One region of the Bradyrhizobium sp. C-145 genome, then DNA from elsewhere that is predicted to be linked to it. Evidence: predicted binding sites of a transcription regulator. Region 1 holds the regulator's gene; each other region holds the start of a gene.
The links. Region 1 encodes PhoB, which activates phosphate uptake and scavenging genes when phosphate is short. Its sites were predicted from a motif close to TGTCATNNANCTGTCAT; they were not measured.
Positions count from the first base shown of each region.

Region 2: a site for PhoB is predicted at 1,840-1,856, ahead of LRP30_RS27030 (YbhN family protein). Genes of this name have one in related genera too.
Region 3: a site for PhoB is predicted at 2,639-2,655, ahead of phnF (phosphonate metabolism transcriptional regulator PhnF). Genes of this name have one in related genera too.

Region 1 covers NZ_CP088150.1:8,935,551-8,940,438, forward strand. Annotated here, with positions in the region: gene LRP30_RS42075 (aspartate aminotransferase family protein) at 1-197, opposite strand, end outside; gene LRP30_RS42080 (GcrA family cell cycle regulator) at 666-1,178, shown strand; gene phoB (phosphate regulon transcriptional regulator PhoB) at 1,434-2,141, opposite strand; gene phoU (phosphate signaling complex protein PhoU) at 2,157-2,873, opposite strand; gene pstB (phosphate ABC transporter ATP-binding protein PstB) at 2,885-3,703, opposite strand; gene pstA (phosphate ABC transporter permease PstA) at 3,700-4,545, opposite strand; gene pstC (phosphate ABC transporter permease subunit PstC) at 4,547-4,888, opposite strand, start outside.
Region 2 covers NZ_CP088150.1:5,701,325-5,706,212, forward strand. Annotated here, with positions in the region: gene LRP30_RS27020 (MFS transporter) at 1-802, opposite strand, end outside; gene LRP30_RS27025 (ferritin-like domain-containing protein) at 1,094-1,600, opposite strand; gene LRP30_RS27030 (YbhN family protein) at 2,028-3,110, shown strand; gene LRP30_RS27035 (hypothetical protein) at 3,202-4,888, shown strand, end outside.
Region 3 covers NZ_CP088150.1:595,093-599,980, forward strand. Annotated here, with positions in the region: gene phnE (phosphonate ABC transporter, permease protein PhnE) at 14-898, shown strand; gene phnE (phosphonate ABC transporter, permease protein PhnE) at 895-1,743, shown strand; gene phnF (phosphonate metabolism transcriptional regulator PhnF) at 1,876-2,604, opposite strand; gene phnG (phosphonate C-P lyase system protein PhnG) at 2,712-3,176, shown strand; gene phnH (phosphonate C-P lyase system protein PhnH) at 3,181-3,789, shown strand; gene LRP30_RS02690 (carbon-phosphorus lyase complex subunit PhnI) at 3,793-4,888, shown strand, end outside.

The DNA.
Region 1 (4,888 bases):
AGCTTGGTCGCCTGCTCCTGCAATGCCTTGACCAGCGCGGGATGGGCATGGCCGAGCGCGTTCACCGCAACGCCCGACGTGAAATCGAGATAGCGATCGCCATTGGTCGCGATCAGCCAGCAGCCTTCGCCGCGCTCGAAACCAAGGTCGACCCTGGCGAAAACGGGAAGCAGATGCGGCGCGGCGCTGTTGGTCATGACCATCACTTGGATGTTGCATTTGAATGTTGAGACCTGCCTGGCGTGCCTTGCGCAGCGCACCATTGACCGGTCCGGAAAACGAAACGTGCCGCCTTTTAAGGGCGGCACGCGGCACTATCTTATGCCTGGCAAGACCGGTGTCAATGCCGCCTGGAAAGCCTCGCGAAACGCTGAATCCGTAGTCTTGCGGTGCCGATTTTGCGGGGTTTTCACCACGGAACATGTGGAAGCGAGTCGGCGGACTCTTGCGCGGGAGTCACGCCATATTGTAGCGTTTGGCCTGTCAGATACGACATCTCGTGCAGCGGTTCTGATCCTCTAAGTCCTCATGTACCGGCGTAAACGTTCGGGCGTCAGTAGCGCGCCCGGCGAGCCTTAAGGGATTCTGGCGGCACGGGTTTTTCAAGGCTTAGGCATTCGCTGTGAGGCCCCAGGATGGCGGCGCGCAGCGAGGGAAAGGGTGCAATGACGGTTTTGACCTGGTCCGACGATCGCGTCGAGCAGCTGAAAAAGCTCTGGGAGGCCGGACTTTCGGCCAGCCAGATCGCGGCCGAGCTCGGCAATGTGACCCGCAATGCCGTGATCGGCAAAGTGCACAGGCTCGGCCTGTCGGGCCGCGCCAAGAGCCCATCTTCGGCCGCGCCGCGGCCGCGCAAGGCGCGCCCAGCACAGCACATGATGCGGGTGACCCGGCCGATCTCGCGCGGCAACACCGCGCTGGCGCAGGCCTTCGAGGTCGAGGTGGAGGCCGAACCGGTCACCTACGACAACGTGGTGCCGATGAGCCAGCGGCTGTCGCTGCTGGAATTGAACGAGGCAACCTGCCACTGGCCGGTCGGCGATCCATCGAGCCCGGATTTCTTCTTCTGCGGCGGCAGGGCGCTGTCCGGCCTGCCCTACTGTGCCCAGCACTCGCGCGTGGCGTATCAGCCGGCCGCGGATCGGCGGCGGGCGCCGGCCAAGCCGAGCACGCGGTGAGTTTGTTCTGAGATCGAAACGGCAGCCGTCACGCGATGACGGCTCTACAAATCCGATGTCGTCCCGGACAAGCGCGCCTCAAGCGCGCGTAGATCCGGGACCCACAGCCACCGCAAGCTGTGGCTACGGGGACTCGAAGTTACTTTTTTAGCGCAACAATCACTCCCTGTGCTATGGGTCCCGGATCTGCGCTTACGCTTGTCCGGGACGACAGTGAGAGTGTGGCAGCCGCCTGCTAAAGCAACACCGCCTAACTTAGGTCTGCTCCGCCTTCGCAAACCGATCATCCAGCGCATAGCCGGCGCCGCGGACTGTGCGGATCGGGTCCTGCTCGCGGCCGAGATTGAGCAGCTTGCGTAGGCGGCCGATATGGACGTCGACGGTGCGCTCGTCGATATAGATGTCGCGGCCCCAGACGCTATCGAGCAGCTGCTCGCGCGAGAACACGCGGCCGGGATGCTCCAGGAAGAACTCCAGCAGGCGATATTCGGTCGGGCCGAGATCGATCGGCCGGCCAGAGCGCGCCACGCGGCGCTTGTCGCGATCGAGCTCGATGTCGCCATAGGCGAGCACGGTGGCGAGCCGCTCCGGGCTTGCCCGTCGCAAGAGCCCCTTCACGCGCGCGAGCAGCTCCGGCACCGAGAACGGCTTGACGATGTAGTCGTCGGCGCCGGTCGCAAGACCCCGCACCCGCTCGCTCTCCTCGCCGCGCGCGGTGAGCATGATGATCGGGAGTTGCTTGGTCTCGGGACGGGTGCGCAGCCGCCGGCACAGCTCGATGCCTGATAGTCCCGGCAGCATCCAGTCGAGCACGATCAGATCGGGGATGTGTTCCTTGAGGCGGGTGTCGGCGTCGTCGCCGCGCATCACCGTCTCCACGTCATAGCCGTCGCCTTCGAGGTTGTAACGGAGAAGCTCGGTGAGAGCTTCCTCGTCCTCAACCACCATGATGCGTGCGCCCATGTTGTCGTCGCTCCCTCAGGTATTCGGTACCGTCGTGGCGAAGGTCGTCATGTCGCCCTTCGGCCGCTTGTCGGTGATCGCCTGACCCTCGATCATGTAGAACACTGTTTCGGCGATGTTGGTGGCGTGGTCACCGATCCGCTCGATGTTCTTGGCGCAGAACATCAGATGGATGCAGAACGAGATGTTGCGCGGATCCTCCATCATGTAGGTGAGGAGCTCGCGGAACAGCGAGGTGCAGATGGCGTCGACTTCCTCGTCGCCCTTCCACACCGCCATTGCCGCCGGCAGATCATGCGCGGCATAGGCGTCCAGCACCGACTTGACCTGCTGCTGCACGAGGTCGGTCATGTGCTCCAGGCCGCGGAACAGTTTTAGCGGATGGAAGTCCGTCTCCAGCGCCGCAACGCGCTTGCCCATGTTCTTGGCGAGGTCGCCGATGCGCTCGAGATCGGTGGCGACGCGCATGGCGCCGACAATCTCGCGCAGATCCACCGCCATCGGCTGGCGGCGGGCGATGGTGAGCACGGCGCGCTCCTCGATGCGCTTCTGCAGCGCGTCGAGCTCGGCGTCGGTGGTGACGACGCGCTGGCCGAGCGCGACGTCGCGGCGGATCAGCGCGTCGACGGAATCGACGATCATGCGCTCGGCGATGCCGCCCATCTCGGCGACCAGGCGGGTGAGCTCCTGGAGGTCGGTGTCGAAGGCCTTTGCGGTATGTTCAGTACCCATGTCCCGTCTCCTCAGCCGAACCGGCCGGTGATGTAATCCTGCGTACGCCGGTCGCTCGGCGACGTGAAGATCTTGCTGGTGTCGTCGAACTCGATCAGTTCGCCGAGATACATGAAGGCGGTCTTGTCGGAGACGCGCGCCGCCTGCTGCATGTTGTGGGTGACGATCGCGATCGTGTAGTTCTCGGACAGTTCCTGGATCAGCTCCTCGACCTTGGCGGTCGAGATCGGATCGAGCGCCGAGCAGGGCTCGTCGAACAAGATCACTTCAGGCCGCACCGCGACCGTGCGGGCGATGCAGAGGCGCTGCTGCTGGCCGCCGGAGAGCGACAGGCCCGAGGCGTTGAGCTTGTCCTTGACCTCGTTCCACAGCGCGCCGCCGCGCAGCGCCTTCTCGACCCGGTCGTCCATCTCGGACTTCGAGATCTTCTCGTAGAGGCGGATGCCGAAGGCGATGTTCTCGTAGATCGTCATCGGGAACGGCGTCGGCTTCTGGAACACCATGCCGACCCGGGCGCGCAGCAGATTGAGGTCGAGCTTGGGATCGAGAATGTTGGTCTGGTCGAGCATCAGCTGACCGGTCACGCGCTGGCCCGGATAGAGGTCGTACATCCGGTTGAAGATGCGCAGCAGGGTCGACTTGCCGCAGCCCGACGGGCCGATGAAGGCCGTGACGCGGTTGGTGCCGAGCGTCAGGTTGATGTTCTTCAGCGCGTGATGCTCGCCGTAATAGAAGTTGAGGTTGCGCACCGTCACCTTGGCGGGCGCTTCCGGCAGCGGATGCGAGGCCAGGTGACCGTTGGAACTCACGGATACGGACAGGTCGGTCATTTTGCGGTCCTCTCGGCACCGAGGATGCGGGCGCCAATGTTCAGGGCAAGCACGGTGAGCGTGATCAGCAGTGCGCCGCTCCAGGCGAGCTGCTTCCAATAGGCGTAGGGGCTCTGCACGAAATTGTTGATGGTCACGGGCAGGTTCGCCATCGTCTTGTTCAGGCCGAGGCTGAAGAACTGGTTCGACAGCGCGGTGAACAGCAGCGGCGCGGTCTCGCCGGCGACGCGGGCGGTGGCGAGCAGCACGCCGGTGATGAGGCCGGAGCGCGCGGCGCGGTAGGCGATGCGCTTGATCACCAGTGAGCGCGGCAGGCCGAGCGCGGAGGCCGCCTCGCGCAGCGCGTTCGGCACCAGAAGCAGCATGTCCTCGGTGGTGCGCAGCACCACCGGGATGACGATCACGGCGAGCGCGAGGCTACCGGCGATCGCCGAGAAGCCGCGCATCGGCACCACCACGGCGCCGTAGATGAACAGGCCGATGATGATCGAGGGCGCCGACAACAGGATGTCGTTGATGAAGCGGATCACCGAAGTCAGCTTGTCGTTACGGCCGTATTCGGCGAGATAGGTGCCGGCGAACAGGCCGAGCGGCGCGCCGATGCCGACGCCGAGCACGGTCATGATCAGCGAGCCGACGATGGCGTTGAGCAGGCCGCCTTCGGACGCGCCGGGCGGCGGCGTGTTCTCGGTGAAGACCTGGAGGTTCAGGCCGCTAAGGCCGTTGTAGAGCAGCGTGATCAGGATCAGCGCGAGCCAGGTGACGCCGAAGGCGGCGGCGGCGATGCAGAGCCCGCGGATGACGATGTCGGTGCGGCGGCGGCGTGCGTAAATCGGGTTCATGTCACTTCCCCGCCTTCTGTTCCAGGCGCAGCAGCATCAGCCGCGCGGCCGCGAGCACGAAGAACGTCAGCACGAACAGGAGCAGGCCGAGCAGGATCAGGCCGGACTGGTGCAGGCCGTCACTCTCGGCGAACTCGGAGGCGATCGCCGCCGAGATCGTGGTGCCCGGCGCGAAGATCGACGAGGAGATCCGGAACGAGTTGCCGATGATGAAAGTCACCGCCATGGTCTCGCCGAGCGCGCGGCCTAGCGCCAGCATGACGCCGCCGATGATGCCGACGCGGGTGTAGGGGATCACCACGCTGCGGACGACTTCCCAAGTGGTGCAGCCGACGCCGTAGGC
Region 2 (4,888 bases), 3.2 Mb from region 1:
CGCGACTCTCGCGCCAAACGAAGAGCACGGCGAGAACGGCGGCTCCGACAAAGGCTGCGATCACGGCTGGATGGTCCCAGCCGAGCGCCCCGCCTTCGATGATTGCACCGGCGAGCGTGCCCAGCGCACCGATCGCGGCCAGCTGGCCGGGCAGATCGATCTCGCGCGAGCGCGCCCGCGTGGTCTCGCTGGCGTAACGCCAGCTCAGCCACAGGCCGGCGAGCCCGATCGGCAGATTGACCAGGAAGATCGCGCGCCAGCCGACCAGCGTGATCAGCGCGCCGCCGATAAAGGGGCCGGCGGTGAGCGCAAGGCTTGCTCCGGCGGCCCAGACCGCAACGGCGCGACCACGCTCGCGGTCGTCCGCATAGGCATGATTGAGCAGCGCAAGAGAATTCGGCACCAGGATCGCCGCCGCCAGGCCCTGAACCAGCCGTGCTGCGATCAGCACGACCGCATTGGGCGACAGCGCGCAGGCGAGCGAGGCCGCGGTGAAGATGGCGAACCCCGCCATGAAGACGCGCTTGGCGCCGATCCGGTCGCCCAGCGCGCCGGCCGTCAGGATGAAAGCGGCAAACGCGATGGTGTAGGCGCTGACCACCCATTGCAACTCGGCAACGCCGCCGCCGAGCGCCCTGCCCATTGCATCGAGCGCGGTGTTGACGATGGTGACGTCGAGCTGCACCACGCCGTAGCCGAGGCTCATCGCGGCAAGCGTGAGGGAGGTTGCAAGATGCGAGCCGCTGCGCGACGCGGCGCGCGCATTGTCCAAGGTTTGATATTTGATGGTGCTTGCTCGCATGCTGCCACCTCGATTGCAGCCCCATGCGAAATATACCCATCCAGCCCGCTATCATGTTTCGATAATGGACGAAGGATGGACGTGAGGTAGTGTCCGCGCAAAGCCCGCGATATCCGCGGTGTCATCACCCGACTTGATCGGGCGATCCAGGACTCCGCAACGGAATTTATGAAACCCAATCGGCGCCGCGGCGTACTGGATGCCCCGCCTTCGCGGAGGACAACAGCGGAAGTGAAGAAGCAGAAGCGCCGCGCGAACCATCGCGCGGCGCTTCGTTGACTACCACCTTCATCAGCTCGCCGCGCGCAGATTTACCTTGCTCTCGGCGAGTGTGGTCAGCTTCCTGTCGGTCGCCTTCTCTTCCTCGAGTGTCTTGGCAAGCACCGCCGCGCAGTCGTTACGGCCGAGTTGCTTGGCCCAGGCGATCAGGCTGCCGTAGCGGGCGATCTCGTAATGCTCAGCGGCTTGGGCCGCATTGATCAGCGCAGCATCGAGCACGGCCTTGTCGGCAACCTCGCCGGCTGTCTCGTCGGCTTCCTCGATGATGCCGTCGATGGCCGGGCAGTCGACCGCCTTCACGGCGATGCCGTGCATCTTGAACACCTCCTCGAGACGCGTGACATGCTGCTTGGTTTCATCGAGGTGCGTCAAAAAGCCCTGTTTCAGCTGCGGATCGGTGGCCTTGCTTGCCATCTTCGGCAGCGCCTTGGTGAGCTGCTGCTCGGCGTAATAGATGTCCTGGAGCTGGTGCACGAACAGGTCGTTCATGGTTTTGATGTCTTTTGTGAACAGTCCCATCGTTCCGGTCCTCTCGGTTTCGGGAACACGGCGGTATCGGCCTGCACGAAAGGCCCCATTATTCCGCCATGTTCGGCTGCTGATGGGGCCCAACGAGCGCGCGGTATCGACGTTCCAAAACGCCCATCGCTTTGCGCTGGAACAACGCGGATGGCGGCAGGATTTGAAACCATCCTCTTGAACATGAATGCGCCGTCCGAACCGCGTTTCGCGACTCATATGCTTAACGCGCGTCAGATGTGAACCACATATGACAAAAGTGGCCGGTCCAACGCAGAACCTATTGTTGTCAAGGGCTGCACAAGCCGCTGTTTTTGCCTTAAATGAGCTGGATCATGCCAACCGATCGACGCCTATCTTTGGCCGTCATCGTACCCGACTTGCCAATACCTGGCTGGATCGGTCTTGCCCCCCGCCGGGAGGATGAATGCACGGACTGCTGCCCGCGCTGAGACGCGGCTTCAATAAATGGATCGGCTGGCGACGGCTCGGCATTGCCGCGAGCGTCTGCATCATCGCCTTCGCGGTCACCACGCTGGTGCGGACCCTCAAGGGCATCGATACCGGGGTCATCCTGACGGCGTTGACCGAGATTCCCCGCGGAAGTATCGGGCTGGCGGCGATCTGCGTCTTCTTCGCGTTCTGCACCCTGACTTTCTACGACTTTTTTGCACTGCGAACGATCGGCAAGAAGCACGTGCCCTATCGCATCGCGGCGCTCTCCAGCTTCACGTCCTATTCGATCGGCCACAACATCGGCGCCACCGTCTTCACCGGCGGCGCGATCCGTTTCCGGATCTATTCGGATTACGGCTTGAACGCGATCGACGTCGCGAAGATCTGCTTCCTGTCGGGCCTGACCTTCTGGCTCGGTAACATCTTCGTGCTCTCGATCGGCATGGCCATCCATCCGGATGCGGCGTCCGCGATGGATCAGCTGCCGTCGTCGATCAACCGGCTGATCGCGCTCGGCGGCCTCGCCTCGATCGGTTCTTATTTGGTCTGGCTTTGCATGGGCGAGAAGCGGCGCGAGCTCGGCCAGAAGGGTTGGAAGGTGGTGCTGCCCTCGACGCCGCTGACGCTGGTGCAGATCCTGATCGGCGTGGTCGATCTCGGCTTCTGCGCCACGGCGATGTACCTGCTGATGCCGGCCAATCCGCCAATCGACTTCATGTCGCTCGCCGTGGTGTTCATCCTGGCGACGCTTCTCGGCTTTGCCAGCCACGCGCCCGGCTCGATCGGCGTGTTCGATGCCGCCATGCTGTTAGCACTGCCCGAATTCGGCCGCGAGCAGCTTCTGGCGACGCTGCTGGTGTTCCGCCTTCTCTATTTCGTGATCCCGTTCGGTCTCGCCATCTCCATCATGGGCGCGCGCGAACTCTGGATGAACGTGGTCGCGCCGTGGCAGGAGCGGCGACGGCTGGCGGAGGCCTGCGCCCAGGCCAACCTGCCCCAGCAGGTGGCCGCGATGGAGCGCGAGCGGACGCTGCGGCAGGCCGGCAAGCGATAGGCGGGTCAGCAGGAGCGTCAGACTAAGGTTGCGGGCGGGACAGCAATCCTCTCTTATTTCCGCCCCAACTTTGCCGTTGAACACGCGGACCATGGTTCCTCTTCCCTTTCGCATCCTCTCCGCAGGCGCCCTGCTGCTTGCCGGGATTCTATCCGCCTTGCCGCTCGAGCGCGCCGCCGCGCAGGACGCCGGCGCCATGCAGATCAGTTGGGAGGTGCGCAACCGCTTCCGCCTGTTCCGCGAGGAGCGCGATTTCCTGCTCCATGTCGAGAATGCGCGTAACCGCAGCATCCTGGCCGCCGAGCAGTCGCTGGAGCTTCAGAGCGAGGGCCGCGGCTGGGCCCGCAACATGGTCAACCGGCTCTGCATCGACCTCCAGGGCCGGGTCAACCAGCCCTGCACCCGCGACAACGTCAAGGAGAACTACCTCACCCCGATCGACCATCCCGTCACCGTGCGCCTCGTCGGCGCAGTGCCGGTCGGCGCCACCTGCGCCTGGTCGTTCGACGATGGCGACGGGCCGCAAGCCTCGACCTTCGACTGCGCCGAGCCGGTCAATTTGCGCGTCCGCTACGGCAAGCAGACGGTCGCGACCGTCGACGTCTCCTCCGGCTCCGATCCGACCCAGCGGGTCCAGGCCGAGATCCAGGTCCGCGACATCTTCGTCGCCGGCTTAGGAGACAGCATCGCCTCCGGCGAAGGCAATCCGGACCGGCCGCTGGCGCTGTCGGACGAAGGTTTTTGCTTCCGCTCCTATCTCGGTACCGCCGGGGCGCAGTACTACCGGCCGAGCCGCCACGGCTTCAAGGGTGGCCGCGCCTGCGAGGCGCCGGATACGCTCGCCAACTGGCAACGCTACAGTGCGCTGTGGTTCAACGCGCCCTGCCACCGCTCGCTCTACAGCTATCAGGCCCGCACCGCGCTGGCGCTCGCGGTGCGTTACACCCACATCGCCGTGACGTTCCTGCCGCTCGCCTGCACCGGCGCCAGCATCGGCGACGGACTGCTCGGCTCGCAGCGCGCCCGCGAGTGTCCGCCGGGCAAGACCGGCGTCTGCAACACCAGCGTGAACGCGCAGGTCGCCGAGCTGCGCGAAGCGCTCACCGCGGCGAAGAAGCGCCAGCCCGACCGCACGCTCGATCTCGTGCTGTTGTCGGTCGGCGCCAACGACGTCTATTTTTCCGGTCTCGTCGCCGACGTCATCGTCGACACCGCGACCGAGCGCGCGCTGTTCCGTCGCTCCGGCGTGATGGCGAGCGTCGACGATTCCCGCGATGCGCTGGCGCGCGAGCTGCCGCAGAATTTCGTCAAGCTCCGCGAGGCGCTGAAGCCGCTGGTCGGCGGCGATCTCTCGCACGTGGTCTACGTCTCCTACGCCAACCCGGCGCTCGCCGATGGCGGCGTGCCCTGCCGCGGCGGCCGCGCTGGCTTCGACATCCATCCGTCCTTCAACGCCGATCCGCAGCGCCTGGCCCGCGTCTCGACCTTCGTCGACACCGAATTCCTGCCGCAGCTGAAAGGGCTCGCCACCTGCACCCGCGGCGCGCTCTGCCGGGATCCCGAAGCCGATCGCATGACCTTCGTCGACACGCATCAGGCGGCGTTCGCCGATCACGGCTTCTGCGCTCATTCGGGCAACGATCCCGAATTCGACCGCACCTGCTTTGCCGAGAACGGCCAGAGCTTCAATCCCGACATCGTGACGGCGGCGAGCCAGCCGATGCTGTGCGGGCGCGGCGCTTCGGAATACCGCGCCTATCTGCCGCGCGCACGCTGGA
Region 3 (4,888 bases), 1.2 Mb from region 1:
TCCCCCTGACAAGATGACCGCCGCGGTTTCGATCCTCCCCGAGCAGCAGCTTGCCGTGCTCAACGCCGCCTATCGCCAGGCGGTCGCGCGCAGGCGATGGCGTCTCCTGTTGGGAGCCGGTATCTTTGCCGCAGCGCTGGTTCTCGCCGCGATCGGCGCCGAAGTGAATTTGCGCACGCTGTTCACCTATTTCGGCAACTTCATCAGCTATTTCGACCGCATCCTCACGCTCGACAGCGGCCAACGGGTCTGGACCGATGTCGGCGAGTGGCTGTGGGGCTGGCGCAAATGGCTGAGGATGCTGGGCGAGACCCTGCTGATCTCCTATGTCGGCACGCTGATTGGCGCGACCTTCGCCTTTGCCCTGAATTTCTTCGCGGCGGAGAATACCTCGCCCGCGCCCTGGCTGCGCTTTGTCGTGCGTCGCCTGCTCGAATTCGCCCGCACCGTTCCCGGCATCGTGTTCGCGCTGGTGTTCGTCATCGCCTTCGGACTCGGACCCATGGCCGGCGTGCTCGCGATCGCGATCCATTCCACCGGCGCGCTCGGCAAGCTGTTCTCGGAGATCGTCGAGAATGCCGACATGAAGCCGGTCGAGGGCATCCGCTCCACCGGCGCGAGCTGGCTCTCCTGTATGCGCTTCGCCGTGGTGCCGCAGGTCACCGCGGGCTATGCCAGCTACGCGCTGTTGCGCTTCGAGATCAACGTCCGCGAAGCCTCTGTGATGGGTTTTGTCGGCGCCGGCGGCATCGGCCAGGAACTCGTGGTCGCTATCCGCAAGTTCTATTACTCGGACGTCAGCGCGATCCTGCTCACCATCATCGTCACCGTCTTCATCATCGACATCACCACCGGCTGGCTGCGTGGCCGCCTGTTCGGCAAGGAGGCGCGGACGTGACGAAGCCGCACGAGGTCGACACGCGAGAGATCCGCGCGCGCTACCCCGATGTGTTCGACCGGCCGGCCTCGGCGCGGCTTGCAACGCCCGCGATGATCGTCGCGGCGTTTGCGATCCTCACTTACGGCCTGGTCGATCTCGACTTCTCGCCGTCGCGGTTCCTCGCCGGCCTCAGCCAGCTCGGCTGGATCAGCCTGATGATGATCCCGCCAGATCCCGGCTCCTCGCTGCCGGTCTATCTGAAAGCGCTGGGCGAGACGCTGTCGATCGCGCTGCTGGGCACGACGCTCGCCGCCCTGTTCGCGCTGCCGGTCAGCCTGCTGGCCGCGCGCAACGTGGTGCCGTCAATCATCCTGCGCTTCCCGGTTCGCCGCTTCCTGGATTCGATCCGCGGCGTCGACACGCTGATCTGGGCGCTGGTGTGGATCAATGTGGTCGGGCTCGGCCCGTTCGCCGGCGTGCTTGCCATCGCCGTGTCGGATTTCGGCGCCTTTGGAAAACTGTTCTCGGAGGCGATCGAGGGCGCCGACCAGAGGCAGGTCGAAGGTATCCGCGCCTCCGGCGGCAGCGCGCTGCACGAGATCCGCTTCGGGCTGCTGCCGCAGGTGTTGCCCGTGATCGCCGGCCAGGTGCTCTACTTCATCGAATCCAACACGCGCTCGGCCACCATCATCGGCATCGTCGGTGCCGGCGGCATCGGCCTCCAGCTCGCCGAGCAGATCCGCGTGCTGGAATGGCAGAAGGTGTCGTTCCTGATCCTGATGATTTTGATTGCGGTTGCTGCGATCGATTTCATCTCGGGCAAGCTGCGCTTTGCGATTATCGGGCGAAGGGCTGTCGCTTAATCACCGCTGCCGTAGGGTGGGCAAAGCGAAGCGTGCCCACCGCTTCTCGCGAATCTTGGAAAGATGGTGGGCACGGCGCAAGTGCGCCTTTGCCCACCCTACGGCTCCGGTTTCGCGGAGAGAGCTCCGCTGCTACGACTCCACCAGAAACTCCACCCGCTCCGCCGCGAACCGCGAATGCTTCGTCACCAGCGGCTTGCCGTCAAGAGCGTGGTCGGTCGCATCGACCACCAGGATCGGACGTCCCAGCGCAAGATCGAGCCGGGCGGCGTCGGTCGCGTCGACGATGCCGGCGGTGATCCGGGTTGCGCCGCGGCGGTAGTCGCGAATGCCGTAGTGCTCGAGCAACTTCGTCATCGAGCGTGTCGCGGCGAACACGGCGCCTGCGCCCGGAAACAATTCCGCCGACAGCCAGGTGGTGGAGACGCAGATCGGCGTGCGGTCGGCGAGGCGGATCGCCTCGATCCGCACCAGCGGCGCACCGGTCTTCAAACCCAGTTCGCGCGCCAGCTCCCGGGTCGCGACGTCATCGGAAGCTTCGATCAGTTGGCCACGCGGCTCGCGGCCGCCGGCGCCGACGATCTCGGAGAAGCGCGTGCGCGAGCGCAGCGGATAGGCGAGCTTCTGCGCCTCGACATAGGTCCCGCTGCCGCGCTCGGCGCGCACGAGGCCGCGCTCGGCAAGCGCGGCCAGCGCGCGCCGCACGGTGTGGCGATTCACGCGGTAGGTTTCCGCGATCTCCATCTCGCCCGGCAGCTTGTCACCGGCCGCAAAGCGGCCGTCGGCGATGCCGCGCTCGATGCCGTCGGCGACGAGGCGCCACAGCGCGACGCCCGACGATGCAGTGTCTTGCATGCTCATATCGCCGGTCAGCCTAGCCCAGAAATCACGCCTTTGTCACGAAACAGTCATGGCGCGTCCGTATGAAGTTGTCTATTATCATAGACAACTTCAATGCGGCAAGTTCGGTGGACCAGGTGACGCAGCACAACAGCCAGCAAGCCCAGCGCAAGGCCGCGATGGCCGTGCTGGCGCACGCGGAGGCGGGCGAGATCGCCGCTCGCCTCCGCAACTTAGCCCTGCCGGCCCATCAGGATCTGCGCGAAGGCGAAAACGGTCTGGTCATGCTGCGCGGCCGGGTCGGCGGCGACGGTGCGCCGTTCAACCTCGGCGAAGCCACGGTGTCGCGCGCGGCGGTGCGGCTTGCCAGCGGCGAGGTCGGCTTCGGCTACACCCTTGGCCGCGATGGTGAGAAGGCGCGGCTGATCGCGCTGTGCGACGCGCTGGTGCAGTCCTGCGATTTCGGCGCAGCCGTCGAGCGCGACGTTATCGCGCCGTTGCGCGAGCAGCTTATGACGAGGCGCCAGCAGGTGGCGGCGAAGACTGCCGCAACGAAGGTTGATTTCTACACCATGGTGCGCGGTGAGGGGTGAGGTCATGACCACGATTGCGGAACTGCCGCCGGGGTTCGCCGATAAGGTGTTGTCGGCGCAATCGACCTTCCGCTCGGTGATGGACGCGATGGCGCGGCCGGGCTCGGTCCAGCGTATCGTGCCGACAGCCGGAACGCCCCATACGATGATGCGCGGCACCGCCGCGATCGCGCTGACGCTGTTCGATCACGACACGCCACTCTGGCTCGATGCGTGCATGGCGCAAAATTCCGACGTGGTGAAGTGGCTCAGGTTCCACACCGGCGCGCCGGTGGTGCAGGACACCTCGATTGCGAGCTTCGCGCTGATCGGCGATGGCGCACTGCTTCCGCCGCTCGAGCGCTTCGCGCTCGGCACCAGCGAATATCCGGATCGCTCGACCACATTGATCCTCCAGGTCGATAGCCTGGGCGCGGGACGCAGCTTCGAGCTGCGCGGTCCCGGCATTGACGGCGCCGCGACGCTCCAGGCGTCGATCAAGCCTTTCGACCTGTTCGAGCGCCTGCGGTTCAACGAGCCGCTGTTTCCGCGCGGCCTCGATGTGGTGCTGGTCGCCGATGATGCCGTGGTCGCGATTCCCCGCACCACGCGCGTCGCGAACAAGGGAAGCTGAAGCATGTATGTCGCAGTCAAAGGCGGCGAATGCGCCATCGAGAACGCTCATCGCCTGCTCGCCAATGCACGGCGCGGCGACCAAGGCGTTCCGGAAGTCACGCTCGACCAGATCTCGGAGCAGCTCGGCCTCGCCGTCGACCGCGTCATGAGCGAAGGCTCGCTCTACGACCGCGAGCTCGCGGCGCTTGCGATCAAGCAGGCGCGCGGCGATCTGATCGAGGCGATCTTCCTGGTCCGCGCCTTCCGTGCCACGCTGCCGCGCTATGGCGCGAGCGAGCCGGTCGACACCGGCGCCATGCGCGTGCAGCGGCGGGTGTCCTCGACCTTCAAGGACATTCCGGGCGGCCAGATCCTCGGGCCGACCTTCGACTATACCCACCGCCTGCTCGATCCCTCGCTCGCCGAAGGCTTTGTGCCGGAGGCGCCGGCGACAGCCGAAGCCTCGGCCGCGGCGACGCCGCGCGTGACGGATATTCTCGGCCGGGACGGGCTGATCGAATCTTCGCCGCAGGCCGACGACGGCGCCGGCGTCGGCGATCTCACCCGCGAGCCGCTGAATTTTCCGGCGGACCGCGACCTGCGCCTGCAAAATCTGGCGCGTGGCGACGAAGGCTTTCTGCTGGCGATGGGCTATTCCACCCAGCGCGGCTATGGCCGCAACCATCCCTTCGCCGGCGAGATCCGCTTCGGTGAGGTCGAGGTCGAATTCTTCGCTGAAGACGTCGGCTTCGCCGTGCCGCTCGGCTCGATCGAGCTCACGGAGTGCCAGATGGTCAACCAGTTCAAGGGATCGGCGACGGAAGCGCCGTGCTTCACCCGTGGCTATGGCCTCGCCTTCGGCCAGAGCGAGCGCAAGACCATGTCGATGGCGCTGGTCGACCGCGCGCTGCGTGCCCGCGAGCTCGGCGAGGAGGCGCTCGCCCCGGCGCAAGATGAAGAATTCGTGCTGTCGCATTCGGACAACGTCCAGGCGACCGGCTTCGTCGAGCATCTCAAGCTGCCGCACTATGTCGACTTCCAGTCCGAGCTCGGCCTGCTCCGCAAGCTGCGCCAAGAATTTGCCGAGGCCAATGCTGAGCCCATGAAGGAGGCCGCGG